3 regions of the Serratia sp. NA_13 genome follow, and region 1 is predicted to be linked to each of the others. Evidence: riboswitches for the same ligand, from Rfam matches in the RefSeq annotation. Region 1 holds a riboswitch; each other region holds the start of a gene.
What was found. Region 1 has a riboswitch for thiamine pyrophosphate ahead of thiM (hydroxyethylthiazole kinase). Riboswitches for the same ligand answer to the same signal wherever they lie in the genome.

Region 1 (9,971 bases):
AACGGCATCATCATTAAGAGGCAGCGCCCGTGCCTTTCGCAGCTCAATACACATGCGCCGACTGCCATACGTTGCATCCATTTCAGTATGAACAGGCTTAGCCGCTGCATGAAGCAGCAGAACATAGCGTTGTTCATTATATCTCTAACAAGGTGTCCGGAATGATTAGACTATTACAAACTTCTATCAGGACGAGAAATCTCACCGGAAAGTTGATTTGAAACTTATCGGTTGAGAGCACCAGAAACTTCAGTAATCGCTGGGGCTTTTTAATGGGCATTTGTAAAGATAAGCATTAGCTATTGTAAAGTCTAATATTGTTGTTTTAGAATCCAGCGCCTTGGCCCTTTAGCTCAGTTGGTTAGAGCGCGCGACTCATAATCGCTCGGTCGCTGGTTCAAGCCCAGCAAGGGCCACCAAACCGCCATTAGCTCAGCAGGAAGAGCAACGACCATTAAGTTGTAGGTACGGGGTTCGAGGCCTCGATGGCGGACCAATGCGGGCATCGTATAATGGCTATTACCTCAGCCTTCCAAGCTGATGATGTGGGTTCGATTCCCACTGCCCGCTCCAGAAAAAGCTTTTCAGCCTGCGAAGATGGGATTGCCCGGAGTGGCTGGAAAGCGCATCAGAAGGGCGCATTTAGCCTGATACGCACTATCGAACCCTTTGGTGGGGAGTTTCTAAGTGCGCCCCTCGGTGTGAAGTGAGAGTCGGGAAAGACCGGCAACCATTCAAGCCCTGGCTATAAACGCCGGGGCTTTTTAATAGCTCCAGATGTCACTGACAAAAAACAAAGCAAAAAATAGGGCCGAAATTATAGTCAGCATAACCAAGACGAACCAATCAAACATATTCATTCTCTACCTTAAAAAAGAGCCCTGAGTCAGGAAGGTCACTCAGGGCAAAGGGTAAGGGCAACTCTAGATTGACTGGTTCTCTGCCAGTAATAATAGTGTAATTACGCGATGAATTTACGCAAGCCTATGAATATAAATAATTTAATTTATCGCAAAGTGCCTTTTTTTCGATTGGATATCTCGCAATTAATGAAGAGTGCGACATATATTTAGATGTTTGGGTCGTAAGTTTTTAGTGATATCCGGTAGGAGAGATATTCTTGCAAGCAGGACTCTTGGAATAAGTAAAAGCCCTGAATAAATTCAAGGCTTTTTGTGATTCAGAGACTAACCTTTTGAAGGATTGATAACGAAACTGGCGTGATCCGCAGCCTCAGTGAAGATACATCCCGCCTTTACCCGGTGGGCTTAACTGTTTTTGACTGGGGAGGGGGATAATTCCTGTGACAAGATTGTGCCAAAGGTTCAACACAATTCCACAATTAATAGCAAAAACTAACAAAGCTTTATTTAGATGACTGACCTGTGGTGCGGTTTTGGTTGCTGGTTTAGATTGTGCGCCGTTTGTATATCATCAGAGGGTCATTCTGATTTCTTGATAAATTCGGTTTTGTTATAACGGGGTATCGTTGGGCAACAGATTATTGTTGCCTGGCGGTATCTCGATTCCCCTTAGCAGGTCTGGATCCTCGGACGAAGAGTGCTCCAGCAGCTTAAACAACTCGGCCCGTTCATCCTCGGTCAAGTCCCGCCATTCACCCAGCGCTAACCCTTCCAGTTTTATGTTCATAATGCGCACGCGCTCAAGCTTGGTGACTTGGTAGCCAAAGTATTTACACATGCGGCGGATTTGGCGGTTAAGCCCCTGCACCAGCGTAATGCGAAATACCTGTGGGGCGTCTTTTTCCACTTGGCAAGGTTTCGTCACTGTATCCAATATCGGCACGCCCGCTCCCATGCCCTGTATAAACTCATCGGTCAGCGGTTTGTCGACGGTGACCAGGTATTCTTTTTGGTGATTGTTGCCGGCGCGCAGGATCTTATTGACCAGTTCACCGCGGTTGGTCAGAAAAATCAGCCCCTGAGAGTCTTTATCCAGGCGGCCGACGGGGAAGGTGCGCTGGCTGTGGTTAACGTAATCACCGATGTTGTTTTGCACGTGTTTGCCCATACTGGTGATGATGCCCACAGGTTTATTCAGCGCGATCAGCACCAGATCTGCATCATTACACGGTGCTATCTGCTGCCCGTTAACATTCACAACATCGCCAATAAATACCGGCGCACCCAATGCGGCCAGGTTATCGTTGATAAAAACCTTACCCAGTTTGATATAGCGATCAGCCTGACGGCGGGAACAGATACCGCTGTCGCTAATGTATTTATTCAGGCGAATGGATGATTGAGTTGGCATGGTATCCCCGTAAAACGCGGACTATACAGCACCCAGGGAGCATTGCGAAGGTTGCTTAAAATTGCACATCGTCAAAGCCCTGTTTTTTATGGCAGTATGATGCTCCAAATAACGGGCGCTCTGCCATTAAACGAGGCTGACTCATTGAATCAAATAGCACTTTCGTTCTCACTGACTTTGCTGCTTGCCGCATCCGTGTTGCCTGCGCATGCGAAGCAAAACTCATCCCTCAAGTCACCGGCATCAGGCGTGTTGTGCGACCGTTATGCCTGTGCGAATGGCACGGATGGCATTTCCCGCCCATTGACCGAAAAGTATCTCGGCAAGAAAGTCGCCAACAAACTGTATTCGCAAGGTGACTTCGACCCGACCGAATTCACCTTTGCTAATGGCATTTTCTGCGATGTCAAAGAGCGACTGTGCCGCGAGGATCGCTACTACGGCGAAGGCGGTAAACGCACCGGAGCCGTTTCCAAGAAATACACCGAGCTGCTTTTCGGCCACTAAACTGCCAGAGACAGGTCGTTACACGAGCTAACTTAAGGAGTGAGTTGCAATGATGAAATCTATCGTCAAGATGATGCTGTTAGCATTTTTATCGCTATCTCTGACTGCTTGCATCGGAACTGGCAGTGAACAGACCGGTAGATCACCATCAAATTCAGTAACTGCCCAGCAGAAGCCGCAAACCGACTTCGCCAGAGTTAAATTTGACGTTGATGCAGATGGGCGTGTCCAGAACATACGTCTTCTTGAGTCTCATTCCAGCGGTATTTTTGACAATGAGATGAGGATGGCAATGCAGAAGTGGCGTTATGAAAGCGGTAAATCTACGGAAGATCTCATTGTTAACATCCGTTTTAAAAAAGAGAGTCCTGCAGTAGGTGAATCATTTTAGGCCAGTGTAAAACGCATTGAAGAAGCTGGAGCTATGGCCCCAGCATGTAGACTCAGGTTAGATCTTTCATCCTTTCGCTTTCCCGCCAATTATCTGACGCAACGACGGTAGTGCTTTACTCACAGGATTTCATTCATCACCCGCCTTCACCACCAAAGTATTCAGCGGCGTAAGAACCTGCCCGGTGCTGCCGGTTGGCGTCATACGCGGGATCGGTTGGCGGGTATCGCTTTCTACCAGTGTTGATCTTGCCTCTTGTGCCTCAAACAGATAATCCTCCCCCCACTGGCGCAGGCCGACAATTACCGGGAACAGGGCGCGTCCCTTGTCGGTGAGAATATATTCCTGATAGGCGCTGCCGTCTGAGGCGGGGGCAATCTCCAAAATTCCGTGCGCCACCAGGGTGCGTAGCCGGGTGGAGAGGATATTCTTCGCCATCCCCAATCCTTTTTGAAACTCACTAAAGCGGCGTACACCGTCGAAGGCGTCGCGCACAATCAGCAGCGACCACCAGTCACCAATCACATCCAGTGTACGTGCCACCGGGCACTGTGCATCTTCCAGACTTTTGCGTTTCATGGTTTTCCCTTCCTGTAGCGATATCTGGTTGCATTATAAAACCTCTGCGCGTAAAGTTCATTGGGTTTAATAATAAAACCACCTTGGTTTGGAGCAAACGATGAGTGATAAAACGCTGGATCCGATTTGTGTCGCGAAGGGCGGGGTGCTGAGTCGTCTGCCTGCGTCGCTGGTGTTATTGCTGGCGGGGGCCAGCGCCTTTAGCGTGGCGAATGTGTATTACGCTCAACCTTTGCTGGACGCCATTGCCCAGGATTTTCATATCAACCTGGCGTCGGTGGGCATGGTGATCACTGTCACTCAGTTAGGCTGTGCATTGGCCTTGTTGCTGGTGGTGCCGTTGGGCGATCGGGTTAATCGGCATCGGCTGCTGGCGCTTCAGCAACTGCTGCTGATTGCCGCACTTTGTGTAGTCGGTTGGGCGGACAGCAGTCTGCTATTGCTGGTCGGCATGCTGCTGGTGGGTTTACTGGGTACCGCCATGACCCAGGGATTGGTCGCCTTCGCCGCCACCTTGTCAGCGCCGCATGAGCGGGGACGGGTAGTGGGCGCTGCGCAAGGTGGGGTAGTTCTCGGGTTGTTATTGGCGCGCACGCTTTCCGGCGCACTGGCGGATATCGGCGGCTGGCGAGCGGTCTACTTTTTCTCTGCGGCAGTAACCTTGCTCCTGTTGCCGGTGCTTGCGCGTCTGTTGCCCGTCCCCCACACAGCGCCTTCAACACTCAGCTATCCGGCGCTGTTGCGATCAATGCTGATGCTGCTGTGGCGCGATCGTACGCTGCAGATCCGCGGCATGCTGGCGCTGCTGATGTTTGCGGCATTCAGCATTTTCTGGAGTGCCCTGGTTCTGCCGCTCAGTCAGGTGCCGTTTAATTTTTCACATTCGGTGATTGGTGCCTTTGGTCTGGTGGGCGCGGTAGGGGCGCTGGCGGCAGTACGTGCCGGACATCTGGCCGATCGCGGCCTGGGGCAGTTGGCAACGGGTATCTGTCTGTTGCTTTTGGTGCTGGCCTGGTTGCCGCTCGGCCTGCTGAGTTACGGGCTGGGATGGCTGATTATGGGCATTGTGCTGCTCGATCTGGCCGGGCAGGCCATTCACGTGTTGAATCAGAGTCTGATTTTCAGCGCACATCCGCAGTCTCATAGCCGGTTAGTCGGTTGCTACATGTTGTTCTACGCGGTGGGCAGCGGGCTGGGTGCCTTTGCCAGTACCCACGTGTTTGCTCTGGCGGGTTGGTACGGCGTGTGTTGGCTGGGGGCGGGCGTCAGCCTCACAGCCTTGTTGTTCTGGGGGCTGACGTTGCGTGCAATGCCAGTCTCAGATGCGGCGCATTAGCGGCATCCTTTCGGTTCTGGGACAGGAGTCATATATAAAATTCAGTGCTCCCATTGTTTGTCATAATTCACCGCGATACTGTTAGGCCGCCTGGTTTAAACCAATAAAGTGAGCTATGGAAAACAACGCTACCGTTGAACTGGCCAAGCAAAGGCTCAATGACTGGCTGAGTCAGGGCGCGATAGCCCCGGCGGCAAGCTTCCTTCGGAGCGAGAGCTGGGGGAATTGCTGAACGTTAAGCGCATGACACTGAGTCAGGCGCTGCTATTCCAGGATATTCCGTAAGGATCGTCGGGGCTGGTTTGCGGCATTGCCACGTTTTAACTACAACCCCAATTCGTCTACCAGCTTCAAACAGGCGGCCATTGAGCAGGGGCGTTTTCCTTCCTGGGGCTATATGACCAAGGGGCGAATCTTGACGGCTCCAGTGGCTATTTGCGATGTGCTGAAGGTGAGAGAAGGGGCGGAGATTTTAGGCAGTTTTATCGGCTATGCCCCGGCGATGTTTTGCTTCAGCCTGTACGGCCACATTCTTGATGCCTTCCCTGGGCTAACCGGCTACAAGATTGTCTTTGGCCTGATGGGCATGTTTGCCTGCGCCGGGATTATCGTGTCGGGGCTGCTGGTCAGAAATATCCGCGCACGCGGCAAATTGACCCCGACGGTTTCTGCCGTCTGACCTGGGCTTTATGAAAAGGGGCGCCATAGCACGGCACCCCCTTACTTTGTCGGCGAGTGCATCAGGTAATAGTCTTCCGCGCCGTCATTGCCGGTAGCGATCGTCCGCCAGCCGTGTTTGTGGTAAAAGGCCAGTGCCTTCTCATTCTTCACCAGGCATTTCAGCGAGCCGGTGGCGGTGAATGTTTGCTCCGCCGCCTGCAGCAGGGCGCTGCCGACGCCAAGAGGCGGTAGCTGAGGGTCGATATACAGATTGTGAATAAAGTTATCCTGACGATAAATCGAGACGAACCCCAGCCGCTTGCCGTTTTCTTCTGCCACCCAAATGTCCTCACCCAGAGTCGAGCGATCGAAATCCTCCAGTCGGTAATCTTCGGTATCACACCAGGGGAACGCCGCCTTGCGCGATGCCAGATACAGGGTGCGTAGGAAGGGGCGATCGGCCTCTTGGTATTTTCTTATTCGCATGGCGGCTCCTTTTTGTTTTTTGCCACTATAGCGCGATTGACCTCACCGGCGGCAAGCCCAATAATGGCGGTCTGACTCGGGGTGCCTCTAGGGGCTGAGATTTTACCCGTATTACCTGATCTGGATTATGCCAGCGTAGGGAAGTCTCGGTGCCCCAACCGGTACCCGCCTTCTTGAACGCCGGTTGGGAGGAATATGCTCGCTCGACCTGATGTTTTACCCGGCGCTCGCGCCGCGGCCTGTTTAACCCAATTTAAACGCCAACCCCCCTTGATTCACTGCCTGACCAACGAAGTGGTGCAGGAGCTGACGGCTAACGTATTGCTGGCGCTCGGCGCTTCCCCGGCGATGGTGGTGGAACCGACCGAAGCGGCACAGTTCAGCCAACTGGCGGATGCCTTGCTGGTCAATATCGGCACCCTCAATGCCTCGCGGGCCGAATCCATGCTGGCAGCAGTAGAAGCCGCCAATGCGGCAGCTACCCCCTGGGCGCTGGATCCGGTCGCCGTCGGTGGACTGGTCTATCGCACCGCCTTTGCCCAACGTTTGCTTGGCGAAAAGCCTGCGGCAATCCGCGGCAACGCTTCTGAAATCATGGCGCTCAGTGGCCTGCAGGCGAGTGGGCGCGGTGTCGACAGCGCTGACGATTCGCTGGTAGCGTTACCGGCGGCGCGGGAGCTGGCTCGTCTCAGTGGGGCGGTGGTGGCGGTGACCGGCGGGGTGGATTACATCACCGATGGCCAGCGTGACTGGGCGGTTACGGGTGGCGACGTGCTGATGACGCGAGTGGTGGGTACCGGTTGCGCACTTTCGGCCGTGGTGGCGGCATTTTGCAGCCTGCCGGGCGATCGCCTGGATAATGTGGCGACCGCCTGCCGGGTGATGTCACTTTGCGGTGAGCGGGCGACGCGCTGTGCCGCCGGGCCGGGCAGTTTTACCCCCGCATTCCTCGATGCTCTGTACCAACTGCGTCCGGAGGATCTGCAATGAAACGGATTAATGCGTTAACCATCGCCGGCACCGATCCGAGCGGGGGGGCCGGCATCCAGGCCGACCTGAAAGCCTTTTCCGCGCTGGGGGCCTATGGTGCCTCAGTGATCACAGCGCTGGTGGCGCAAAATACCCGCGGCGTGCAGTCGGTGTATAACATCGAGCCGGCTTTTGTCGCTGCCCAGCTTGATTCCGTGTTCAGCGATCTGCGTATCGACAGTACCAAGATTGGCATGTTGGCCAACGCCAATATTGTGCAGGCGGTGGCGGAGCGTTTACGTCACTATCAGCCGTCGTTTGTGGTGCTGGATACGGTGATGCTGGCGAAAAGCGGCGATCCCCTGCTGGCACCGGAGGCCGTGGAGTCGATTCGCTGGGAGCTGTTGCCGTTGGTGTCGATCATCACGCCGAACCTGCCGGAAGCGGCGGCACTGCTGGAATGTGCCCCGGCGGAAAATGAACGCCAGATGCGTGAGCAGGGGCGAGCACTGTTGGCGATGGGTTGCCAGGCGGTATTGATGAAGGGCGGCCATCTCAGCGAGAGTGAAAGCCCGGATTGGCTGTTCAGCGCGGGGCAGGAGCAACGCTTTACTGCGCCGCGCGTAGCGACCCGCCATACGCACGGTACCGGATGTACGCTGTCTGCCGCATTGGCAGCCTTGCGCCCACGTCACGACGATTGGGCCGGCACGGTCGCTGCCGCCAAGGATTATCTGCAAAAAGCCCTGCAGCAGGCCGATACGCTGGAAGTGGGGCACGGCATCGGGCCAGTACATCATTTTCATGCCTGGTGGTGAGTCAACTTTTTGCTACCCTTGTGGTCTGACTGATCCAGGCCCGGTATTGGCCGGGGGCTATCAAATTTTATCAAGGGAGAAGGCCATGACAGGAAAAAACGCACTTCGCGGCGCCATCTTCGGCGCATTGCTCAGCTTCAGCGTGGGTGGCTTTGCCCAGCAGATCGTCACTACCTCGGACGTGATCCAGCAGCCGGGTTATCAAACCAGTTGGCAGAACATGGTGAAGGGGCAGGCCCGCTTGCCTGGCTGGGCACGCAAAGGGGTGGGGACTTCAACCCCGGCGCAAAGCCTGAGCTGGAAAGGCCAAAATTATTTAGTGGGTAATCTGTGCAAGCCACACGACTGTGCCAACAACTTTATGATGGTGGCGTTTAAAGAAGACAAGTCGCAGGCCTGGGCAGTACGCGTCGAGGTGGCGAATAAGCCGGAAGCGATTGATCATCCGAAGAAATATGCCAAATACCAATGGCTGGGCAAGCCCGATGAGGATATGAAGGCGCTGCTGAAGCAACAGTTCGAGAATAATCCGGACTGGAAATAAGGCAGCCAGGGGCGCAGCGGTCTGCGCCCCTGAATACCACGCTCAGCCGATACCGGCCTGATGCAGGTCATGCAGGTTGATGGCACCCACCAACACCCCCTCCAGATTGACCACCGGCGCAGCGCTGATGTGCTGTTCGTGCAACGCTTCCAGTGCTTCTCCGGCGCGCCATTGTTCCGGTAAACGGTAGCCGGGGCGAGTGATCGCCGGGCTTAACGCATCCTGAAGGCTATTGCCCTTCACCAGCCAGCGGCGCAGGTCGCCATCAGTAAACACCCCCACCACTTTTTGCTGTGCGTCGCACACGGGCACCAGTCCCAGTCCGGTGCGGCTCAGTTCCAGCATCGCTTCCATAACGTTGGCGCTTTCACTGACCTGCGGCAGGCGATCGCCGGTGCGCATCAGGTGATGTACCCGGTTCAGCAGACGTGCACCCAGACTGCCGCCCGGATGCGAACGGGCAAAGTCTTCGGCGTTGAAACCGCGTTGACGCATCAGTGCCATCGCCAGTGCATCGCCCATCATCAGCGTATTGACCGCGCTGGAGGTTGGCGCCAGCCCCATCGGGCAAGCTTCACGTTCAACGCTGATGTCCAGCACGCAGGCTGTCGCCTGTGCCAGCGGTGACTCTTTGCCGCCGGTAATGGCGATCACCGGGATGTTATTTTCCGCCAGTAACGGCAGGATCAGATCCAGTTCTTTGGCACGGCCAGAGTAGGAGATAAACACCACCACGTCGTCGGCACCGATCATACCCAGATCGCCGTGCAGCGCTTCCGCCGGGTGCACGAAGAACGATGGCGTGCCGGTGCTGGCCAGCGAGGCAGCAATTTTTTTACCGATATGGCCGGATTTACCGATGCCGGAAATCACCGCCTTGCCGCGGCAGTTCAGCAGCAGTTCGCAGGCACAGACGAAGTTGTCGTCCAGCCGTGCTAGCAGGCGTTGTGCTTCGGCCAGCTCAATTTCCAGCGTTTCGCGGGCGAAGGCCAGCAGGGCGGCACTGTTACTCATCAGAATCTCCTACCAGAATGATATTAATGCCTTTCGCTTGCAGCGCGGCGAGATAATCCGGGTTGATTTTTTTATCGGTGATCAGCGTATCGACGGCGCTCAGGTCGCAAACTACATTGGGGCTTTTGCGGCCGAATTTTGACGAATCCACCAGCAGGATAATACGGCTGGCGGCTTCGCACATCGCCTTGCTGACGTTATGCACTTCGTTAAAGGTGGTGACACCGGCATTGAGATCCACGCCGTCAGCTCCGATAAACAACTTATCAAAGCTGAATTGCTGGAAAGCCGATTCGGCCAGGCTGCCGTGGAAGGATGCCGATTTTTTGCGGTAAGTGCCACCGGGCATCAGGATAGTCTGGTCGTTATCCAGCTCCACCAGTGCATTGACAA
Region 2 (9,971 bases), on a different contig from region 1:
CGAGCGGTTTTCTTTGTTCTGCCAACTGAACGACTTTTTGCTGCAACTGGCGGAGATAAAACCGTCCGGGTGATGGGTGTCGACGGTCAGCGCAAACAGCGAAAACTTTTTATTCTGTTTGGACAACTCGACAAACTTGTCGAACACCAGATCCAGCACGGTATCGTCGTACCAGCCCCAGTCATTTTTGTAGCTCGGGTCGCTGACCTGCCCACGCAATTCTTTAAAGCCGTAAGCATGGTCAAAGCCATGCGATTTCAGGAAGGTATCTTTGCCAGCGAAGGCCAGTTCGGCCCCCTGATAAAAGTAGTTGTCGTAGCCGGCGGATTTCAGCACGTCGCCCAGGCAGACGTTTTCCGGATAAAAGGTGGATACGGCGCTGGAGGCATTGCCGTCAAACGGCGCAAACAGCGGGATACCGCACTGTGAGGACACCATACCGGCGATGGTATAGCCGGTGCCGGGCAACTGTTGGGTGTTGCTGAAATCGATACTGTTTGCGCGGTGTTGGTTCAGCTCGTCGGTCAGGCCGGGGAAGAGATCCGCATCCAGGTAGGTTCTTTCCAGGCTTTCGGCATAGATATACACCAGGTTCGGCGCTTTACCCTGAACGCTCTTTTTTGGCGCTTTGTAATAGGTATCAAAATCGGCGGTATCACCGCTAATCTGACTTCTGACCAGCAAGGAGATATCCTGAAAGGCCGGGGTGGTGCCAACGGAAAACAGCGCCAGCAGCACGGCGATCACACTATAAACCCTGCTGCTGCTTTTTGCCTTGCGCCGCACCAGGCTCCAGGTCAGCACGGCGAAGATTAGCGTCAGCACCGCCAACAGGCCGATAAACGGCAGCAGGTATTTACCGACGCCGGCGCCTTTCAGGCTGCTGGTCAGGGTGTAGAGTACCGCATCGGTAATACCATCGCCGGTAAAGTAGTTACTGGCGATCAGCACCACGTTAAGGATCAGATAGCTGCCCAGCAGCGTCAGCAGGGCGGCAAGCCACCAGCGGTTGGCGGCGGCCCGGGTCCGGTAGATGAGAATTGAGGCTAAAAAAAGTGCAAACGAAATTAATGCTGAAACCATCCACCGTACCCTGTCTGATTAAAAAGAAAAACTTAGCTGCTCTGACAAACGTCGTTGATCCGCGCACAGCGCGAAAGAGGAAGGGTATAGCGCATTGAAAGCATCAGGGTCAATGCGTGTTTGTACTGCCCAGCAGCGGCGGAGTGCGATTGGTGTTTTTTTGTGACATTACTGTGACACCAATCACGTCTGTGAGCAGCAGTACGCGAAATATGCCCTCTCCTTGGGGAGAGGGTCAGGGGGAGGGGAAGCAGACCAATAATGCGCTCCCTTAATTCAGCTCCACCGCATACTGCTCTACCGGGGTGATTTTCTTAATCAGCTTATTGTCGAACAGGAACTGTTCATAGGCCTGATAGCGCGTTTTATCCAGCCTGGCCGGATCGCGGGCGAACAGCGGCAGGCTGACTTGCCAGGCCTGTTTGTTCAACGCGGTATTCAGTTCCGGGTGTGCCTTGGCGAATGCCAGCCAGCTTTCCTGTGGGTGAGCCTGTAGGTAATCATTGCCTTTTTTCAGCGCCGTGAGGAATTTTTTGATTTTCGGCTCGCCTACCGCGTCGCGATTGGCGACGATAATCAGTTCGTCGTACACCGGAACGCCGTAGTCTTCCACGTTAAACACCACCGGATCCTTGCCTTGCAACTTTAGCTCCAGCGCCTCGATATTACGGTATCCGCCAATCACTGCATCAACCTGACCTGCCAGCAGGGCGCTGGTCAGCTGGAAATTAACGTTGAGCAACTTACCGTCATCAGGGTTGAGGTGTTCATGCTTGAACATGGTTGCCAGCGTGGCCTGCTCGATACCACTGACCGAGTAACCGATTTTCTTGCCCTTCAGCCCCGCGGGGCTGGTGATGCTTTTATCCAGCGTGATCACAGTATTGAGCGGTGAATCAATCAGGGTACCCACGCGCATCAGCGGCAGGCCCTGATCGGCAAAGAAATGCAACTGCGGCTGATAGGTGATGGCCAGATCGGCCTGTTTTGCCGCCACCAACCGTGGTGGTAGCGCCGGATCGGAAGGCGGTACAATCTTAACGTCCAGGCCTTCTGCCTTGAAGGCGCCGATCTGCTCGGCCACCATAATCGGCGCGTGATCGGGGTTGATATACCAGTCAAGCACCAGCGTCAGTTTTTCTGCGGCGGTGGCTTGCCCGGCCAGCGTAGTGCAGAGCATCAGTCCGCACAGGGTGTTTTTAATCATTGTCGATCCCTTGTTAACAGTCATTTTCCGGCGCCCAGTCAATCAGGCGCAGCAGCAGCGCGTCCACCGTTAGCCAAAGCAGGACGGTCATCAGCACCAGAATAAACAGCGCGGCAAAACAGACGTCGGTCTGCATGCGCGCGTTGGCGTTCAGCATTACGTACCCCAGCCCTTCCGCCGAGCCGACCCATTCACCGATGATCGCGCCGATCGGGGCGACGGCGGCGGCCATGCGCAGCCCGGAACCCAAGGCCGGCAGCGCCGCCATCAGCCGCACGTGCCGCAGTTGCGCCCAGGGAGAAGCGCGCAGGGTGCGGGCCAAATCGAGATAATCGTTATTGACCCGACGCAGTCCGTCGAAGAAGGCTGAGGTGACCGGGAAGAAGATCACCAACACGGCCATCACCACCTTGGCGCTGATGCCAAAACCGAACCACAGCACCAACAGCGGGGCCAGTGCAAACACCGGGATTGCCTGGCTGGTCAGCACCAGCGGCATTAGCCAGCGTTGCAGCTGCGGGGAATAAATCATGCACAGCGCCAGTACGGTGCCGAGCAATACCCCGGCCAGCAGGCCGCAGGCAATTTCAGCGGCGGTGATCAGCGTGTGGTAACCGAGATAAGCCCGGTCGTTCCACAGCGCCTGCGCTACTGAAGAGGGGGAAGGCAGCAGAAAGGCCGGAATATCGCCCAGCGTGACCAGTCCCCACAGCAATAGTAGGCCGGCAAACACCGTCAGGCTGCGACGCATCCGCGATAGACGGCTTTCAATCTGGGGTTTCATCCGGCGGCCCTCACCAGCTGCAACAACAGCTCGCTCTGGCTTTTCAGCAGTTGAGGATCGTCCGGTGCGCGCGGCGGAAACCCTTCGATAACATGGCTATCGTCAATACCGGCGGGATAGCGGGACAGTACCAGCAGATGATGGCTGAGACGGCAGGCTTCCATTGGGTCGTGGGTAATCAGCAATACGGTGTGCTGCGCCAGCAGTTCGGCGGCCAGTTGCTGGATCATGGCGCGGGTGATGGTATCCAGCGCCGAGAAAGGCTCATCCATCAGCACAATCGGCTGGCGTTCATACAGGGTTCGGGCGATGGCGGCACGCTGGCGCATGCCACCGGACAGCGCAGCAGGCAAGGCATTGCCATAACCACTCAGCCCCACGCGTTCCCGCAGGTGCTCGGCCCAGGACCGGTCGACCTTTTCACCGCGCAGCCGCGCGCCGAGACTGATGTTTTGGTCAATGGTCAGCCACGGGTAGAGAAAATCCTTTTGCCCCATATAAGCGATGCGCCCGGCAATCGGCAGGCCATCGCTGCCGGCAACCGAGCCGGAGGTGGGTTTTACCAGCCCGGCAATAATCTTCAACAGGCTGGTTTTGCCCGCACCGCTGGCACCGAGCAGGGCAACAAAGTTGCCGCCTGCGATATCGAAACTAAGTCGGTCGAAAATCACCTGTTGGCCAAAACGCAGGGTTAAATCCCGCACCTGAATACCTGGCCGCACGCCATGGTGCTGTGCGTTGACTATACTCATTGGGCATTCAGCCCCATTTGCCAGAAGGCGGATTCCAGCCGTGTGGCGGTGGTGAAAATCGCTGACAGTTCACCCAGGCGGCTTTCTGCACCGCGCTGGCGGCCGACGTTTTCCAGCAGATCGAGTGCGGCCTGCACCCCGGCCAGGTAGCCCGGATCGCCATAGTTGCGGATCCACGAAGCGTAGGGGTTGCCTGCCATCATCGTGGCAGGATCGTTCAGCAGTCGCAGGCCAATCTCGGCATAGCCAGCGACGCAGGGCAACAGCGCCGCCAGCAGGTCGAGCGCATCCCCGGAATGGCCGATATCGAGCACATAGCGGGTGTAATTGAGGGTTTCCGCGGCTTCTGGCTCGGCGGCAATCTGCGGCTCGCTGAGGCCCCAGTCGGCGCAATAGGCCAGATGCAAAGGCAGCTCGGCCACGATTGCATTGAGCGAAGCGGTGGCCGTGCGCATCTCCGGCAGGGTGCGCAGTTTGCTGACCAGCAGGGCGTAGGCGCGGGCAAAGTGGATCAGGAACAGATAGTCCTGGGTCAGATAGCGGCGGAAAGCAGGTTCGGGCAGCGTACCGGCGGCCAGTTGCTGAATAAAGGGGTGAGCGACATAGTCCTGCCAGTGGCTACCGGCGTGCAGGCGCAGTTGTCCGTAAAGACCGTCGTTGAATTGGGGAGTAAACATGGGACCTCCAAAAGTAAGTGGAGATCCGGGCGCGCTGAGGTATGAACAGGCAATGACTGATAGCGTGATTGCCGACCCGTCCCTTCGCTGGCATGACCCAGATCAGGTTCAAAGGGTTCGGCTTGCGCCATCTCAGCCCATTACAGGACACCCCTCGGAGGAGCCTGTTATACGATATTTACTTTTTGATTACAATGCTTGGGCGGGGGGAAGTCCGGAGGGATTTCTCTGCCAAAAACGGTTCGTTTAGTGCGGTCGAAGACAATTTTTCTGGCCTGACAGGGGGCATATTTGTCACTGTAATCCGGTCATAATTGAACCTAAGGACACTACCCATGAAGAAAATTGGATTTCTCTCTTTTGGCCACTGGACGCCTTCGTCACAGTCGGGCACCCGCTCGGCCAGCGATGCGTTGCTGCAATCGATCGATCTTGCCGTCGCGGCAGAAGAACTGGGGGCGGATGGAGCCTATTTCCGCGTGCATCACTTTGCCCGCCAGCTTGGCTCGCCATTCCCGCTGTTGGCTGCCATCGGTGCCAAAACCCAGCGTATTGAGATTGGTACCGGTGTGATCGACATGCGCTATGAAAACCCGCTGTATATGGTTGAAGATGCCGGAGCCGCCGACCTGATTTCAGGTGGACGTTTGCAGCTTGGCATCAGTCGCGGTTCTCCCGAGCAGGTGATTGATGGCTGGCGATACTTTGGCTACACGCCTGCCGACGGCGAGACCGAAGCCGATATGGCCCGTCGACATACCGAAGTGCTGCTGGACGCGCTGCGTGGCGAAGGCTTTGCCGAACCCAGCCCGCAACCGATGTTCCCTAATCCTCCCGGCCTACTGCGCGTTGAACCTTTCTCCGCCGGCCTGCGGGATCGCATCTGGTGGGGGGCCAGCTCAGACGCCACGGCAGTTTGGGCCGCGAAACTGGGGATGAACCTGCAAAGTTCGACGCTGAAAAACGACGAAACCGGCGAGCCGTTCCATGTGCAGCAGGCCAAACAGATCCGCGCTTACCGCGAGGCCTGGAAGCTGGCAGGGCATAAACGAGAGCCACGGGTGTCGGTCAGCCGCAGCATCTTTGCGCTGATGGATCAGCGGGATCGCAACTATTTTGGCAACAGCGGGCAGGAGGGCGATCAGGTGGGCTACATCGGCGATCAGACCCGGGCGATATTCGGCCGCAGTTATGCCGCCGAGCCGGAACTGTTGATCAAACAGCTGGCGCAGGACGAAGCCATTGCCGAAGCGGACACCTTGCTATTGACCGTGCCAAACCAGTTGGGTGTGGACTATAACGCCCATGTGATTGAGTCGATCCTCAAGCATATTGCACCGGCGCTGGACTGGCGCTGATAGGTTGCTAACCCAAAGCCTGCCAGCCTCTATGGAGGCGGGATTGACTTATTTTGCTCATTTTGTATTTTAAGGACATGCATAACTTTCTGATTATCGTCCCCGAAGGGGGCATGTTATTTGAGTCGGCAGGCATCGCCGACATTCTGATGCAAGCCAATCGCTTGAGGCCCAACGATGCTCCGCTCTACCGGATGTCGCTGGCCACCACGCAATCTCACCGGGTAGTCCATGGTTCGTCCGGTTTGAATCTGCTGGCCGACCATCGTCTCTCGGATCTCGACCCTGAGCAGGAACGCGACACCATCATAGTGACCGGAAAAGGCGCGACCGAAGAAGAAAGTGCCTACGTTGTCGACTGGCTGCGGCGTGCCGCACCCCAGGCGCGACGTATTGCGTCGGTGTGCGGTGGGGCGTTGCTGCTGGCCGAAGCCGGTTTACTGGATGGACGCCGGGCGACCACCCATTGGCGCTTGCTGGAAACCTTGCAGACGCGTTTCCCAAAAGTGCAGGTCGAAAATGGGCCGTTGTACGTGCAGGATGGCTCTGTCTGGACTTCCGGCGGGGTCAGTTCCGGCTTCGATCTCACTCTGGCGCTGGTGGAAGACGACTATGGTTTTGTTCAGGCGCGCGAAGTGGCGCAAGATCTGGTGATGTTCCTTCGTCGGCCCGGCGGCCAGGCGCAGTTCAGCCGTTACCCTTTAAATCAGGCTAAAACCCCTGGCCCAATCCGCGATCTCCAGTCGTGGATCCTGGAAAACCTGGCGGAAGATCTTTCCGTAGATAAATTGGCGGAACGGGTCGCCATGAGTCCGCGAAATTTTACCCGGGTGTTCACGCGTGAGACCGGGCTCTCTCCTGCCAAATTTGTCGAAGAAGGGCGTTTATATCTGGCCCGGCAACGCCTGGAGCAGAGTGCGGAAGGTATTGAGCAAATCGCCATCAACTGTGGGTTTGGTAATGGCCTCAATCTGCGGCGCGTTTTTGAGCGGCATTTGCAGCTCTCACCTACCGAGTACCGCGAGCGTTTTCATTCCCGCACATTGGCCTAAATTGATCTATGAACGTCCTTTTCGTCATTTCTCTCCCGGTTTAAATTGGTGACAGAGCCAATAATGAAGGAGTAGATCATGGTCAAAGTGGGCATTAATGGATTCGGCAGGATCGGCAGGAACGTGTTGCGTGCGGCGTTAGGGCGCAGTGATTTTCAGGTGGTGGCAATCAATGATTTGACCGACAGCAAAACCCTGGCGCACCTGCTGAAATACGATTCGCTTTCAGGCACTCTGGCAGCCAGCGTCGAAGCCGGTGAGAACCAGTTGCTGCTCGATGGTCGGCCGATTCATGTTTTCTCCGAAAGAGATCCGGCTGCTATCCCATGGAGCAGCGTGGGGGTTGAGGTGGTGATTGAGGCGACGGGCTTCTTCACCGACAAAGCCAAGGCCGAAGTGCACATCACCCAAGGCGGTGCAAAGCGAGTCATTATCTCGGCACCGGGCAAGGACGATGATATTACGCTGGTGCTGGGTGTTAACCATCAGCAATACGATCCGGCCAAACATTTTGTGGTCAGCAACGGCAGCTGTACCACTAACGGCCTGGCCCCTGCCGCCCAGGTATTGCATCAGGCATTCGGTATTGAATACGGTTTGATGAATACCACCCATGCCTACACCAATAGCCAGGCGCTGCATGACCAACCGGAAAAAGACCTGCGCGGTGCCCGTGCCGCAGCGGAGTCGATTGTGCCTTATTCCAGCGGCGCCGCCAAAGCGCTCGGCAAGGTGATCCCAGAGCTGGACGGTCGCCTGACCGGTTACTCGCTGCGGGTGCCGGTACCGGTAGTGTCTATCGTGGACTTAACGGTCACGCTGAAACGTGAAGTGACGGCCGAAGAGATCAACGCGGCTTTCCGCCAGGCTGCCGAATCCGGCCCTCTCAAGGATATTCTTGGCTACAGCGATGAGCCTTTGGTGTCCAGTGATTATAGAGGCGACCCGCGTTCGTCGGTAATTGATGGACTTTCCACGCTGGTGATTGGCGGTAATTTGGTCAAGATCCTCGCCTGGTACGACAACGAGTGGGGGTTCTCTAACCGTCTGGTCGATCTGGCGGTTTTGATGGAAAAACGCGGTTTGTAGAAGAGTAGGGGCGCTGCATGCTGCGCCCCTCAGATTGATGACAAACACCCGAAAAACGTGGTTTTCGGATGTTTGGGGTAAATCAGAAGATATAATCCTTTGTTTTTATTAGCCCTCAGATCAGAGCTTTTAACCGCAATGGACTTTGTCAGCAGTTTCAGGGGCGCTGCATGCTGCGCCCCTATGCTGAACCCAGCCAAATTACAGTTGCGCGATCTGCATTAAATCTTGTTTGGCCCCTGGCGCGACCGCCAGCACCGGCCCGCCGCGCAGCAGATGTTCCCCGTCGGTATTAAACGGATGGGTCCAGCCACCGGCTTCATTGACCAGGCAGTAACCCGCCAGACAATCCCAGGCGTGCATATAAGGCTCGTAATAACCCACCAGTCTTCCTGCGGCAACCCAGGCCAGCATCATGGCACCGGAACCGTTACGGAAGAAATTGCCGCCCACCGCGGTGATCGCGGCGGCTATTTCGCCAACGCGCTCGGGCGTGACATAGCTGTTGGCACCAAAACCGGTGACGTGGTTTTGCATGGTGCGCTGTGGATCCACCCGCAGCGGTTTGCCATTAAGCGTGGCACCTGCACCGCGTGCCGCAACAAAGCACTCTTGCTGACAAGGGGCGACGATCACCCCGATCACCGGCTCACCCTGATGAATAACCGCAATCGACACACACCAGTTCGGCATACCGTTAACGAAAGGGCTGGTGCCGTCGATCGGATCTACCACCCAGGTGTAGCCAGAGTCACCCGGCTGCAGGCCAAACTCCTCCCCCAAAAAACCGTCGTTCGGGAACTGCTGGGCGATTTTCTCGCGGATCAGTAATTCAACTTCGCGATCGGCTATCGATACCACGTCCTGCGCATCGCGTTTGGTTTCAATCACCAGGCTTTCGCGGCGATTGAAGTAGTCCAGCGCTTTGTCGCCGGCCGCTCGCGCAGCCTGTTCGGCTAGCGTCAGGCGTTGGGAAATCAGCTCATTCATTTTAGATCCTTAATATTTTGAGGCTCACTGGGCAATCAGCGCCAGTCCCTGAGATTTGAAATCAATGGCCACGCGGGTGGTCGGCGTCAGTTGGCGTTCCATCTGCACATCGACAATAAACAGCGCGCCGAGGTCGGTTTTCACTTCATACTCGATATGGTCGCCCAGCCAGGCGCTGTGGGTCACTTCGCCGTTTAATGCCCCGGTTTGCTCTGGCTGCAGGGTAATAAACTGTGGCCGTACCGAAAGCTGTGCGGCACCGGGGCGGGCTTTAGCGCCCGGCACCCGATATTGACGGCTGCCGAGGGTGATCAGCGCTTCGCCGTCATCCACCCGCTCAATGTCACAAGGTAGAATGTTGGCTTCGCCCATAAAGTCGGCGATAAATACCGACGCTGGCGAGTGATAGAGCTCCTGTGGCGCCCCCTGTTGGGCAATATGCCCTTCTTTCATGACGATAATCTTATCGGAGACCGCCAAAGCCTCTTCCTGATCGTGCGTGACATACACGGCGGTAAAGCCAAGGCGCTGCTGCAAGTCGCGGATCTCGGTACGTACCCTGCGGCGCAGCCGTTCGTCAAGATTGGACAGTGGCTCGTCGAGCAGCAGCACCTGGGGTTCCAAAACCAGCGCACGCGACACGGCAATGCGCTGCTGCTGGCCGCCAGAGAGTTCGGCGGGCAGGCGTTGGCCCATGTTTTCCAGGCCGACCAGTTTTAAGCCCTCACGCGCCCGATCCTGCGCTTCTTTACGCGGCAGGCCGCTGGCGAGCAGGCCGTACATTACGTTGTCCAGCGCACTCATGTGCGGGAACAGCGCGTAGGATTGGAACACCATGGCGACGTCGCGCTCATTGGCCGGCAGATGCGTGACGTCTTTACCGCCTATCAGAATACGCCCTGAAGTGGGGTGTTCCAGGCCGGCCAGCAGGCGCAGGGTGGTGGTTTTGCCACAGCCCGAAGGGCCGAGCAGCGTCACC
Region 3 (9,971 bases), on a different contig from region 1:
ATCAGTCAGGAAGCTCGCTCCCTGCTGGCAGCCAAACAGAACGTGCGTGTACTGGCCTGCGGCCAATGGCAGCAACGTATTGCCGCCCTCGACTTCAAACGTGTCAACGGCGGCCTGCTGGTGCAAGATCGCGATCTGGGCATGGTGAGCGAAGGCGATCTGCGCGTGGTGTCTGAACGTCAGCCTACCGCGCAGGAACTGCGTGATGCGCTGTTCTGTTGGAAAGTCGCCAAGTTCGTGAAGTCCAACGCTATCGTCTATGCGCGCGACAACATGACTATCGGTATAGGCGCCGGCCAGATGAGTCGCGTTTACTCCGCCAAGATCGCCGGGATCAAAGCCGCGGACGAAGGCCTGGAAGTCAAAGGCTCCGCCATGGCGTCTGACGCTTTCTTCCCGTTCCGTGATGGCATCGATGCCGCCGCAGCGGTGGGCATCAGCTGCGTGATCCAGCCAGGCGGTTCGATCCGTGATGACGAAGTCATTGCCGCCGCCAATGAACACGGCATCGCGATGATCTTCACCGACATGCGCCACTTCCGTCATTAATCCTTCTTTTTGCCGCGTGCGCTACAGCGCACGCTCTGCGTGGAGCACCTGATGAATATTTTAATTATCGGCAACGGCGGGCGTGAACACGCTCTGGCCTGGAAAGCCGCTCAGTCACCGTTGGCAGATAAAGTCTATGTCGCACCAGGCAATGCCGGTACCGCATTGGAAAGCAATCTCGAGAACGTCGCGATCTCTGCTACCGATATTCCGGCGCTGGTTGCCTTTGCCCAGAGCCATGATATCGGTCTCACCATCGTCGGGCCGGAAGCGCCGCTGGTGATTGGCGTGGTTGATGCCTTCCAGGCCGCCGGCCTGAAAATCTTCGGTCCGTCCCAGGCGGCGGCCCAATTGGAAGGCTCTAAAGCCTTTACCAAAGACTTTCTGGCACGTCATAACATCCCGAGCGCCGAATACCAGAACTTTACCGAGGTTGAACCCGCGCTGGCCTATCTGCGTAGCAAAGGCGCGCCCATCGTCATCAAGGCCGACGGCCTGGCCGCCGGCAAAGGCGTCATCGTCGCCATGACGTTGCAAGAAGCCGAAGACGCGGTTCAGGACATGTTGGCCGGTAACGCCTTTGGCGATGCCGGTCACCGTATCGTGATAGAAGAGTTCCTTGAAGGTGAGGAAGCCAGCTTTATCGTGATGGTCGACGGCGAGAACGTAGTGCCGATGGCCACCAGCCAGGATCACAAACGTGTCGGCGACGGCGATACCGGCCCGAACACCGGTGGCATGGGTGCCTACTCCCCAGCGCCGGTGGTCACTGATGAAATCCACCAGCGCGCTATGGATCAGGTCATCTGGCCTACCGTGCGTGGCATGGCTGCGGAAGGCAATACCTACGTCGGCTTCCTTTACGCCGGGCTGATGATCTCCGCCGACGGCCAGCCGAAGGTGATTGAGTTCAACTGCCGCTTTGGCGATCCGGAGACGCAACCGATCATGCTGCGCCTGCGTTCTGATCTGGTCGAGCTGTGTCTGGCCGGTGCAGAAGGCAAGCTGGACGAGAAAACGTCCGAGTGGGATGAACGTCCTGCGCTAGGCGTAGTGTTGGCAGCCGGCGGCTATCCGGGTGATTACAACAACGGTGAAGTCATTCAGGGTCTGCCACAGCAGGAAAGTGCCGACGGTAAGGTGTTCCATGCAGGTACCCGCCTGCAGGGCGATGACGTGGTCACCAGCGGGGGGCGCGTGTTATGCGTAACCGCACTGGGTGAGACGGTGGCTCAAGCGCAACAACGCGCCTATCAATTAGCGGAAGGTATTCAGTGGCCGGGTAGTTTCAGCCGCAAGGACATTGGCTATCGGGCGATTGCACGCGGCAAATGATCTGAACACTACAACGCTCTTGGGCTCCGCAATGCGGGGCCTTTTTTATAGCTGGTCTTCTTTCGGTTCCCAGCGGCAAAAATCATCGTTCGCCACCAGCAGCAGTTCACGCCCTTCCGGCGCATCCAACCAGGCTATATTCACCGGCTGACTGCTATTACGGGCACGTCGCGCGATCCAGACTTTGGCACTGCTATCCAGCTCCGGCTTCAAGGTTTGGCCATCACAGGTTTGCACTACTCCCTGCTGCCAACGCCCCTGCAACAACTTCACCTTACCGACGCGCAGCGCATTGCTCAGTTCCAGCACCCGTCGTGCCTGATATCGATACAGCGCGATTTCATCGCTGGTCAGTTGTTCACGCCGCGTGGCCAGTTGGCGCTGCATAAAGCTTACTCCACCGTCATCGGCAAAGCGTAATTGAATGGAGTCTTGATCGCCATCGGCGTCAGTGCGTTTGATTTGGCGCAGCTTACCGTCTTGATATTCGTACAGTGTGGTAACGGTGCCCGGACCACGATAGGGGCTATAGACGCTCATCAACACCAGTGGACGGTGCCGATCGTCATCTTTACGCCACAGGCGCATCACGCCCTGGTCGGCCACATAACCGCTGGCACTAAAGGAAGGAAGATCTGAATGACTGCTGCAGGCGCTCAGGCCAGCGGCAATGCCGATGACCATAAGCGCCTGTCGGATAAACAAAAGGGGCACAATTGCCCCCCAGTTTAATCTTTTCACCAACACACAGTATTACTTAACTGCGTCTTTCAGTGCTTTGCCAGAAACGAACGCAGGCACGTTAGCAGCTGCGATTTTGATTTCTTTACCAGTCTGCGGGTTGCGACCAGTGCGCTCGTTGCGGTGGTTTACCTTGAAAGTACCGAAACCAACCAATTGTACTGCATCACCTTCTTTCAGAGACTCAGTAATAGCAGCCAGGGTGGATTCCAGAGCCAGTTTAGCTTGTGCTTTGGAAAGGTCAGCCTTGTCCGCGATTACATCAATCAGTTGAGTCTTGTTCATAAGTTATCCTTACAGTGTGTTTATCGTTTGCAAAGCATCGAGTGCGACGGATATGCCGATGTACAGCACTCCCTGCATACACGCACCGATAGCCACTTTTTTTCCGCCCCCCAAATGTAGACCAGACAGGGTGCGGATGTGAAGCCTTAAGGCATGACAAATCAGGCGTTAAATCACGTTTTCTTGCCTTATTGCGTTAATTTTATCCCGATATTACTAACCGCAGCCTCGCGGAGGTCAGAACGCAACCCTTTGATCAGTTCCAAATCGCGTTCTTCGCAGTCAGCCAACAGGCGGAAAATTTCCCATTGGATGTCCCATTCTTCCTCTACCGCAGGCAAAACCTTGAGCTCATCGTCGGTCATTTCTTTACCGGCCTGAGTCATTTCCAACATCGCCACGGTGCGAATTGACGTTTCGCTGATGGCGATGGCGTGCTCTAGCGTCTCCCCGCTGAGTCGCGAATGGATCAGTTCCCCTAATGCGATACAGGCGTCAATCGCCGGGTAAACGCCGTAAAGATCGTAATCTTCTGCCGCGGGTATCGCCTCTTCCAACTTCTCCAGTTGGCTGTCAAAGTTGACCTTGGCGTCCTTGACCACCAGAGTTTCCCACACCAAATCCAGAATGCGGCGGTAAATTGCCGGTTCGCCGAACTCGGTTTGCAGGCAGAACATCTGGTAATTCGGATACATACGCTCGCACAAACTAGCCATAAAGGTCAAATGTTGCCAGCTTTCAAGCTTTTCCAGACGTAAATGAATCGGGTTACGTAGCATTATTCACTCTCTTACGCGTTATCTGCGCCGCAGTGTACCCGAAATCGGTCATTGCGACACCTCTGGATGCTGCTGCAGCCAGCGCTGGAAGGCCGGGCGGCGTGAGGCGATGGCGTCGGCCCAGCGTGTAGGTTCCGGCAAACGGTAGCCCGCCATGCAACGTTGAACCCACGCCAGTGCACTGTCGGCACCGACGCGGTGACCGGTGGAGATAAACAGCGGATTACAGCGCGCCTTACTGCGCCATACCCAACCAAGCTGCTCGCCTTTGTCCTCCAGCGGGGCCAAAGCGCCTACAGCCTCATCCAGCGGGGCGAACTTACCGCACAGGCGCTTTTTGGCTACGCCGATGGTCGGCACGTTAACCAGCAGGCCAAAATGGCTGGCTACGCCCAGACGGCGCGGATGCGAAATGCCATGACCGTCAACCAGCACCAGGTCAGGCTTTTGATGCAATTGCTCCCAGGCTGCGAGCAACGCTGGATATTCGCGGAACGATAAAAAACCGGGGATATAGGGCATGGTGGTGGCAACCCGTGCCACCTGGTACTCCACCAGTTCCAGCGACGGATAGCGCAGGATGGCGATGGCAGCTCGAGTCACCGCGCCTTCCTGCTCAAAGCCCACATCGGCACCAGCGATAAAGGCCGGTGGAGCGACCAAAAAATCATCCTGGCGAATGACTTCGGAGGCGCGCAGCCGTTGTTCTGCACGCAGGGCTTGAGTCTCTATCACATCCAATCCTTAACGATGGTATTTCCCCGACTGCGCGTGGACCGCCTCAACAAAGGCACCGGCGTTTTCCGGCGGTACGTCCAGGTGAATGCCGTGGCCCAGGTTGAATACGTGTCCTTCGCCGTGGCCAAAACCGGCCAGAATGGTTTCCACTTCCTGACCAATCCGCTCAGGTGACGCATACAGCATGGAAGGGTCCATGTTGCCCTGCAGTGCGACTTTGTCCCCTACGCGGCGGCGTGCATCAGCGATATCGGTCGTCCAGTCGAGGCCGAGCGCGTCACAACCGGTGGCCGCCATCGCCTCAAGCCACTGGCCGCCACCTTTGGTGAACAGCGTGACCGGCACACGACGGCCGTCGTTTTCACGCAGCAGGCCGTCAACAATCTTGTGCATGTAATGCAGCGAGAACTCGCGGTAGTCACGACCGGTCAGCACGCCACCCCAGGTATCGAACACCATCACCGACTGCGCACCGGCTTTAATCTGGGCGTTAAGATACAAGATGACGCTGTCTGCCAGTTTATCCAGCAGCAGGTGCAACGTAGCCGGTTCGGCGTACATCATTTTTTTCAGTTTGGTGAAGGCTTTACTGCTACCGCCTTCCACCATATAGGTCGCCAGCGTCCATGGACTGCCGGAGAAACCGATCAACGGTACTTCGCCTTTCAGCTCACGACGGATGGTACGCACTGCGTTCATCACATAACCCAGTTCCACTTCTGGGTCGAACGCCGGCAGCTTGTCGACATCGGCACGGCTGGTGATAGGCGAGGAGAAACGCGGGCCTTCACCGGCTTCGAAATACAGGCCCAGCCCCATGGCATCGGGAATGGTGAGGATATCGGAGAACAGGATCGCTGCGTCCAGCGGGAAACGACGCAGCGGCTGCAGCGTGACTTCACAAGCCAGCTCCGCATTCTTGCACAGCGACATAAAATCACCGGCCTCGGCGCGGGTAGCCTTGTACTCCGGCAAATAACGACCGGCCTGACGCATCATCCATACAGGGGTCACATCCACCGGCTGACGCAGTAGTGCGCGCAGGTAACGATCGTTCTTCAACTCATTCATTATGGGGCTCCCTTATTCATCTGCCGGTATTGTAGCGATTTATTGCTCACGGCATAAGGCTACGGTGTCCTCTATCAGGCGACGCGCTACCGTGCCGGGCGGCGGTAATAGCGGCAACCGATCGTAGCGGTACCAACCGGCGTTAAGCAGCTCTTTCGGATCGTGGCGGATCTCGCCGCGGTGGTAATCGGCCATAAAGGCCATCATCAACGAGTGCGGGAACGGCCAGGGCTGTGAGGTGACATAACGCAGGTTTTTGATTTCAATATTACTTTCCTCCATTACCTCACGTGCGGCCGCCTGCTCCAACGTTTCGCCAACCTCGACAAAGCCGGCCAGTACGGTATGAATACCGCCGCGATGGCGCACATGTTGCGCCAGCAGGATCTCATCGTCCCGTCGAATGGCAACGATCACGCAGGGGGCGATTTGCGGGTAGTAGCGCTCCCGGCAGTTGCCGCACAGGCAGGCACTTTCGGTGCGGCTGAGATGCATTTCATGGCCGCAGTAACCGCAATAGCGATGGGAACGGTAAAACTCGGCCAATTGTACGCCCCGTCCGGCAAGCTGGAACAGCCCGCGATCGAGTTCTAACAGTTGGCGTACCGATCCCATCTCCTGTGGCATTACATGGCGCACCAGCCAGACCGGCAACCCTTCCCATTCACCAATACTACGGGCCATTCTTCCCTGCAGGGAAAATGACGCGGCCAAACCGCACGGTAATTCACCGTTCGGTAACCAAAGTTTGCTTTCATGGCTGACGATCCACCAGCCATTTTCATTACCCGTTAATGCAAGTTCCATATCGTTGTTGCACAACCTCAGCTTCACTGGCACTCTACAAACCGGCCTTGTTACATTTTAATAACTTACTGTTACGTTTTATTACTTACGGAGTCAAACATGCTCAACCGTTTGGAAAGCCTGACTCAGCGCGTTGGTGGTAGTAATGAATTAGTAGATCAATGGCTTCAGGCACGCAAGCAGTTGCTGGTCGCCTATTGTGCCCTGGTGGGCATTAAACCTAACAAAGAAAAGCATACGCCGCTGAATGAAAAAGCGCTGGAGAACTTTTGCCATAATCTGGTGGATTACCTCTCCGCCGGCCATTTTCATATCTATGACAGAATAATCAAACAAGTGGAAGGCGCATCCAGTCCGAAAATGTCTCTGGCGGTCAACATCTATCCCAAGCTGTGGACCAATACCGAGCAGATTATGGCTTTCCACGATCGCTATACCGATGCGGATATCGATCAGGACTTGTGTCTGGAATTACATCAGGCGTTGTCCGACATCGGTGAAACGCTGGCGGCTCGTTTTACCCTTGAAGACAGGCTGATCCAACTGGCGGCTGAAACCTGGCAGCAGGCTGAACCGGACAAGACGCTGGATCCGGCCCGTTAAAATTTTGTAGTCTTTTTTATTATCCCTCCTATACTGGAGGGCATCTTGTCGGAGTGCCTAGCGCCTGATTTGTTCATCAAATTGGCCAGGCTGAGACCGTTAATTCGGGATCCGCGGAACCTGATCGGGTTAATACCCGCGAAGGGAACAAGAGTAATCTATCGCCACAGGCAGGTGACCCCGATTTGGGATACTCCCGCCTTGCTGGCCAGCATCATTACTCCCTCCGAGCTCCAGACAAGCAATTTTCCCAACTCATCACACTGGTAGGAATTTGCTATGTCTAGCGTTAAAAAACCCCGCGCTCGTAAAGAGCAACGCGAAGAAGCCCAGCAGTTTATCAACACCCTGCAAGGCGTTTCCTTCCCCAACTCACGCCGTATCTATCTGCAGGGTTCACGAAGTGACCTGCAGGTGCCAATGCGTGAAATTCAGCTCAGCCCGACGCTGATCGGTGGCGATAAGGACAACCCAAAGTACGAGCCAAACGAAGCCATTCCGGTGTACGACACTGCCGGCCCTTACGGTGACCCTCAATCCGAACTCAATGTGCATACCGGCCTGGCCAAGCTACGCGCCGGCTGGATCAAAGAACGTGGCGATACCGAGGTCCTCAAGGGTGTCAGTTCAGGTTTCACCCAGCAGCGCCTGGCCGATGAAGGTCTGGATCACCTGCGCTTTGAACATCTGCCGTTGCCACGCAAGGCACAACCGGGTAAATGCGTAACCCAGTTACACTACGCGCGTGCCGGCACCGTCACTCCGGAAATGGAATTTATCGCCATCCGCGAAAATATGGGCCGCGAACGCATCCGTGGCGAGGTATTACGCCACCAGCATCCTGGCCAAAGCTGGGGGGCCAACCTGCCGGAGAACATCACGCCGGAATTCGTCCGCCAGGAAGTCGCCGCCGGGCGCGCCATCATCCCCGCTAATATCAACCACCCGGAATCCGAACCGATGATTATCGGCCGCAACTTCCTGGTGAAGGTTAATGCCAACATCGGCAACTCGGCGGTGACTTCTTCGATCGAGGAAGAAGTCGAGAAACTGGTGTGGTCCACCCGCTGGGGCGCAGATACCGTGATGGATCTTTCCACCGGTCGCTATATCCACGAAACCCGCGAATGGATCCTGCGCAACAGCCCGGTGCCGATTGGCACGGTGCCTATTTATCAGGCGCTGGAAAAGGTCAACGGCGTGGCGGAAAACCTCACCTGGGAAATGTTCCGCGATACGCTGCTGGAGCAGGCGGAGCAAGGGGTTGACTACTTCACCATTCACGCCGGTGTGCTGCTGCGTTACGTGCCGATGACCGCCAAACGCCTGACTGGCATCGTCTCCCGCGGCGGTTCGATCATGGCCAAATGGTGCCTGTCGCATCATCAGGAAAACTTCCTGTACCAGCACTTCCGCGAAATTTGTGAAATCTGCGCCGCCTATGACGTATCGCTGTCGCTGGGTGACGGCCTGCGCCCCGGCTCGATTCAGGACGCCAACGACGAAGCGCAGTTCGCCGAGCTGCACACGCTGGGCGAACTGACAAAAATAGCCTGGGAGTATGACGTGCAGGTGATGATCGAGGGCCCTGGCCACGTGCCGATGCAGATGATCCGCCGCAACATGACCGAAGAGTTGGAACACTGCCACGAAGCGCCGTTCTACACCTTGGGCCCGCTGACTACCGATATCGCACCTGGTTATGACCACTTCACCTCCGGCATAGGGGCCGCGATGATCGGCTGGTTCGGCTGCGCCATGCTGTGTTACGTCACGCCGAAGGAACACCTTGGGTTGCCGAACAAAGAGGACGTCAAACAGGGGCTGATCACCTACAAAATTGCCGCCCACGCCGCCGATCTGGCCAAGGGACACCCTGGCGCACAGATCCGCGATAACGCCATGTCCAAGGCTCGCTTCGAATTCCGCTGGGAAGACCAGTTCAACCTGGCGCTCGATCCCGCCACCGCTCGCGCTTATCACGACGAAACCCTGCCGCAAGAGTCCGGCAAAATCGCCCACTTCTGCTCTATGTGCGGGCCAAAATTCTGCTCGATGAAAATCTCTCAGGAAGTTCGCGACTATGCCGCCGCGCAGGAAGTGGCCAAACCGATAGAAGTGCAGCTAACCGGCATGGAAAAGATGTCAGCCGAGTTCCGCTCACGCGGCAGCGAGCTGTACCACAGTGCCGGCAACCTGCAAGAGGTACTGAGCAATGACTGATATCACCACTCCCTTCCCCGCCACCCCTCACAAGTTGGGGTTATACCCGGTGGTCGACAGCGTTGAATGGATTGCCCGTTTGCTGGAGGCGGGCGTGACCACGATCCAGCTGCGCATCAAGGATCTGCCGGATGAACAGGTCGAGGACGACATTGCCGCCGCCATTGCTCTCGGCAAGCGCTACCACGCTCGGCTGTTTATTAATGACTACTGGCGATTGGCGATTAAACACGGTGCCTATGGCGTACATCTCGGCCAGGAGGATTTGGACACTACCGATCTGGCCGCCATTCACCGTGCCGGGCTGCGTTTAGGGGTTTCTACTCATGACGATAGCGAACTGGCCCGCGCCATTGCGGTGAAACCTTCCTATATCGCGCTGGGGCATATTTTTCCGACGCAAACCAAAGATATGCCTTCTGCCCCACAGGGTCTGGTGGAGCTAAAGCGCCATGTCGCCGGGTTGAGTGACTATCCAACAGTGGCGATCGGCGGGATCAGTATCGATCGCGTGGCGGCAGTGTTGGATTGTGGCGTCGGTAGCGTCGCCGTGGTCAGCGCCATTACCCAGGCGTCGGACTGGCGCACAGCGACCGCACAACTGCTGCAACTGATTGAAGGCAAGGAGTGATGCCATGCTGAACGATCAAGAATTCCTGCGCTACAGCCGCCAGTTGCTGCTGGAAGACATGGGCCCCGAAGGCCAGGAGAAGCTAAAACAGTCAACGGCGCTGATCGTCGGGCTGGGGGGTTTAGGCTCCCCCGCCTCGCTTTATCTGGCCGCCGCTGGTGTCGGCACCCTGCTGCTGGCCGATGACGATAGTCTTCACGTCACCAATT

Region 2: it holds a riboswitch for thiamine pyrophosphate, as region 1 does, so the genes downstream of both, ACUTSU_RS07140 (TenA family protein) here and thiM (hydroxyethylthiazole kinase) in region 1, are expected to answer to the same signal.
Region 3: it holds a riboswitch for thiamine pyrophosphate, as region 1 does, so the genes downstream of both, thiC (phosphomethylpyrimidine synthase ThiC) here and thiM (hydroxyethylthiazole kinase) in region 1, are expected to answer to the same signal.

Annotation. Positions count from the first base shown of each region.
Region 1 is NZ_JBQZFV010000008.1:97,696-107,666, forward strand. Features, by position in the region: tRNA gene ACUTSU_RS13180 (tRNA-Ile) at 343-419, shown strand; tRNA gene ACUTSU_RS13185 (tRNA-OTHER) at 422-496, shown strand; tRNA gene ACUTSU_RS13190 (tRNA-Gly) at 499-573, shown strand; gene rluF (23S rRNA pseudouridine(2604) synthase RluF) at 1,474-2,274, opposite strand; gene ACUTSU_RS13200 (YcgJ family protein) at 2,326-2,781, shown strand; gene ACUTSU_RS13205 (TonB family protein) at 2,831-3,172, shown strand; gene ACUTSU_RS13210 (winged helix-turn-helix transcriptional regulator) at 3,302-3,751, opposite strand; gene ACUTSU_RS13215 (MFS transporter) at 3,852-5,087, shown strand; partial or broken gene ACUTSU_RS13220 (GntR family transcriptional regulator) at 5,203-5,494, shown strand; gene ACUTSU_RS13225 (GNAT family N-acetyltransferase) at 5,808-6,233, opposite strand; TPP riboswitch at 6,301-6,392, shown strand; gene thiM (hydroxyethylthiazole kinase) at 6,429-7,223, shown strand; gene thiD (bifunctional hydroxymethylpyrimidine kinase/phosphomethylpyrimidine kinase) at 7,220-8,020, shown strand; gene ACUTSU_RS13240 (inhibitor of vertebrate lysozyme family protein) at 8,106-8,564, shown strand; gene gutQ (arabinose-5-phosphate isomerase GutQ) at 8,607-9,578, opposite strand; gene srlR (glucitol operon DNA-binding transcriptional repressor SrlR) at 9,571-9,971, opposite strand, start outside.
Region 2 is NZ_JBQZFV010000003.1:95,033-105,003, forward strand. Features, by position in the region: gene opgB (phosphatidylglycerol--membrane-oligosaccharide glycerophosphotransferase) at 1-1,083, opposite strand, end outside; gene ACUTSU_RS07125 (ABC transporter substrate-binding protein) at 1,355-2,290, opposite strand; gene ACUTSU_RS07130 (ABC transporter permease) at 2,304-3,074, opposite strand; gene ACUTSU_RS07135 (ABC transporter ATP-binding protein) at 3,071-3,826, opposite strand; gene ACUTSU_RS07140 (TenA family protein) at 3,823-4,503, opposite strand; TPP riboswitch at 4,566-4,668, opposite strand; gene ACUTSU_RS07145 (LLM class flavin-dependent oxidoreductase) at 4,839-5,861, shown strand; gene ACUTSU_RS07150 (GlxA family transcriptional regulator) at 5,939-6,913, shown strand; gene gap (type I glyceraldehyde-3-phosphate dehydrogenase) at 6,992-8,002, shown strand; gene ACUTSU_RS07160 (inositol monophosphatase family protein) at 8,204-8,992, opposite strand; gene ACUTSU_RS07165 (ABC transporter ATP-binding protein) at 9,017-9,971, opposite strand, start outside.
Region 3 is NZ_JBQZFV010000025.1:1,438-11,408, forward strand. Features, by position in the region: gene purH (bifunctional phosphoribosylaminoimidazolecarboxamide formyltransferase/IMP cyclohydrolase) at 1-549, shown strand, start outside; gene purD (phosphoribosylamine--glycine ligase) at 601-1,884, shown strand; gene ACUTSU_RS21935 (DUF1481 domain-containing protein) at 1,930-2,568, opposite strand; gene hupA (nucleoid-associated protein HU-alpha) at 2,638-2,910, opposite strand; gene ACUTSU_RS21945 (YjaG family protein) at 3,099-3,689, opposite strand; gene nfi (deoxyribonuclease V) at 3,738-4,424, opposite strand; gene hemE (uroporphyrinogen decarboxylase) at 4,434-5,498, opposite strand; gene nudC (NAD(+) diphosphatase) at 5,538-6,305, opposite strand; gene rsd (sigma D regulator) at 6,405-6,908, shown strand; TPP riboswitch at 6,948-7,072, shown strand; gene thiC (phosphomethylpyrimidine synthase ThiC) at 7,188-9,131, shown strand; gene thiE (thiamine phosphate synthase) at 9,124-9,762, shown strand; gene ACUTSU_RS21980 (HesA/MoeB/ThiF family protein) at 9,767-9,971, shown strand, end outside.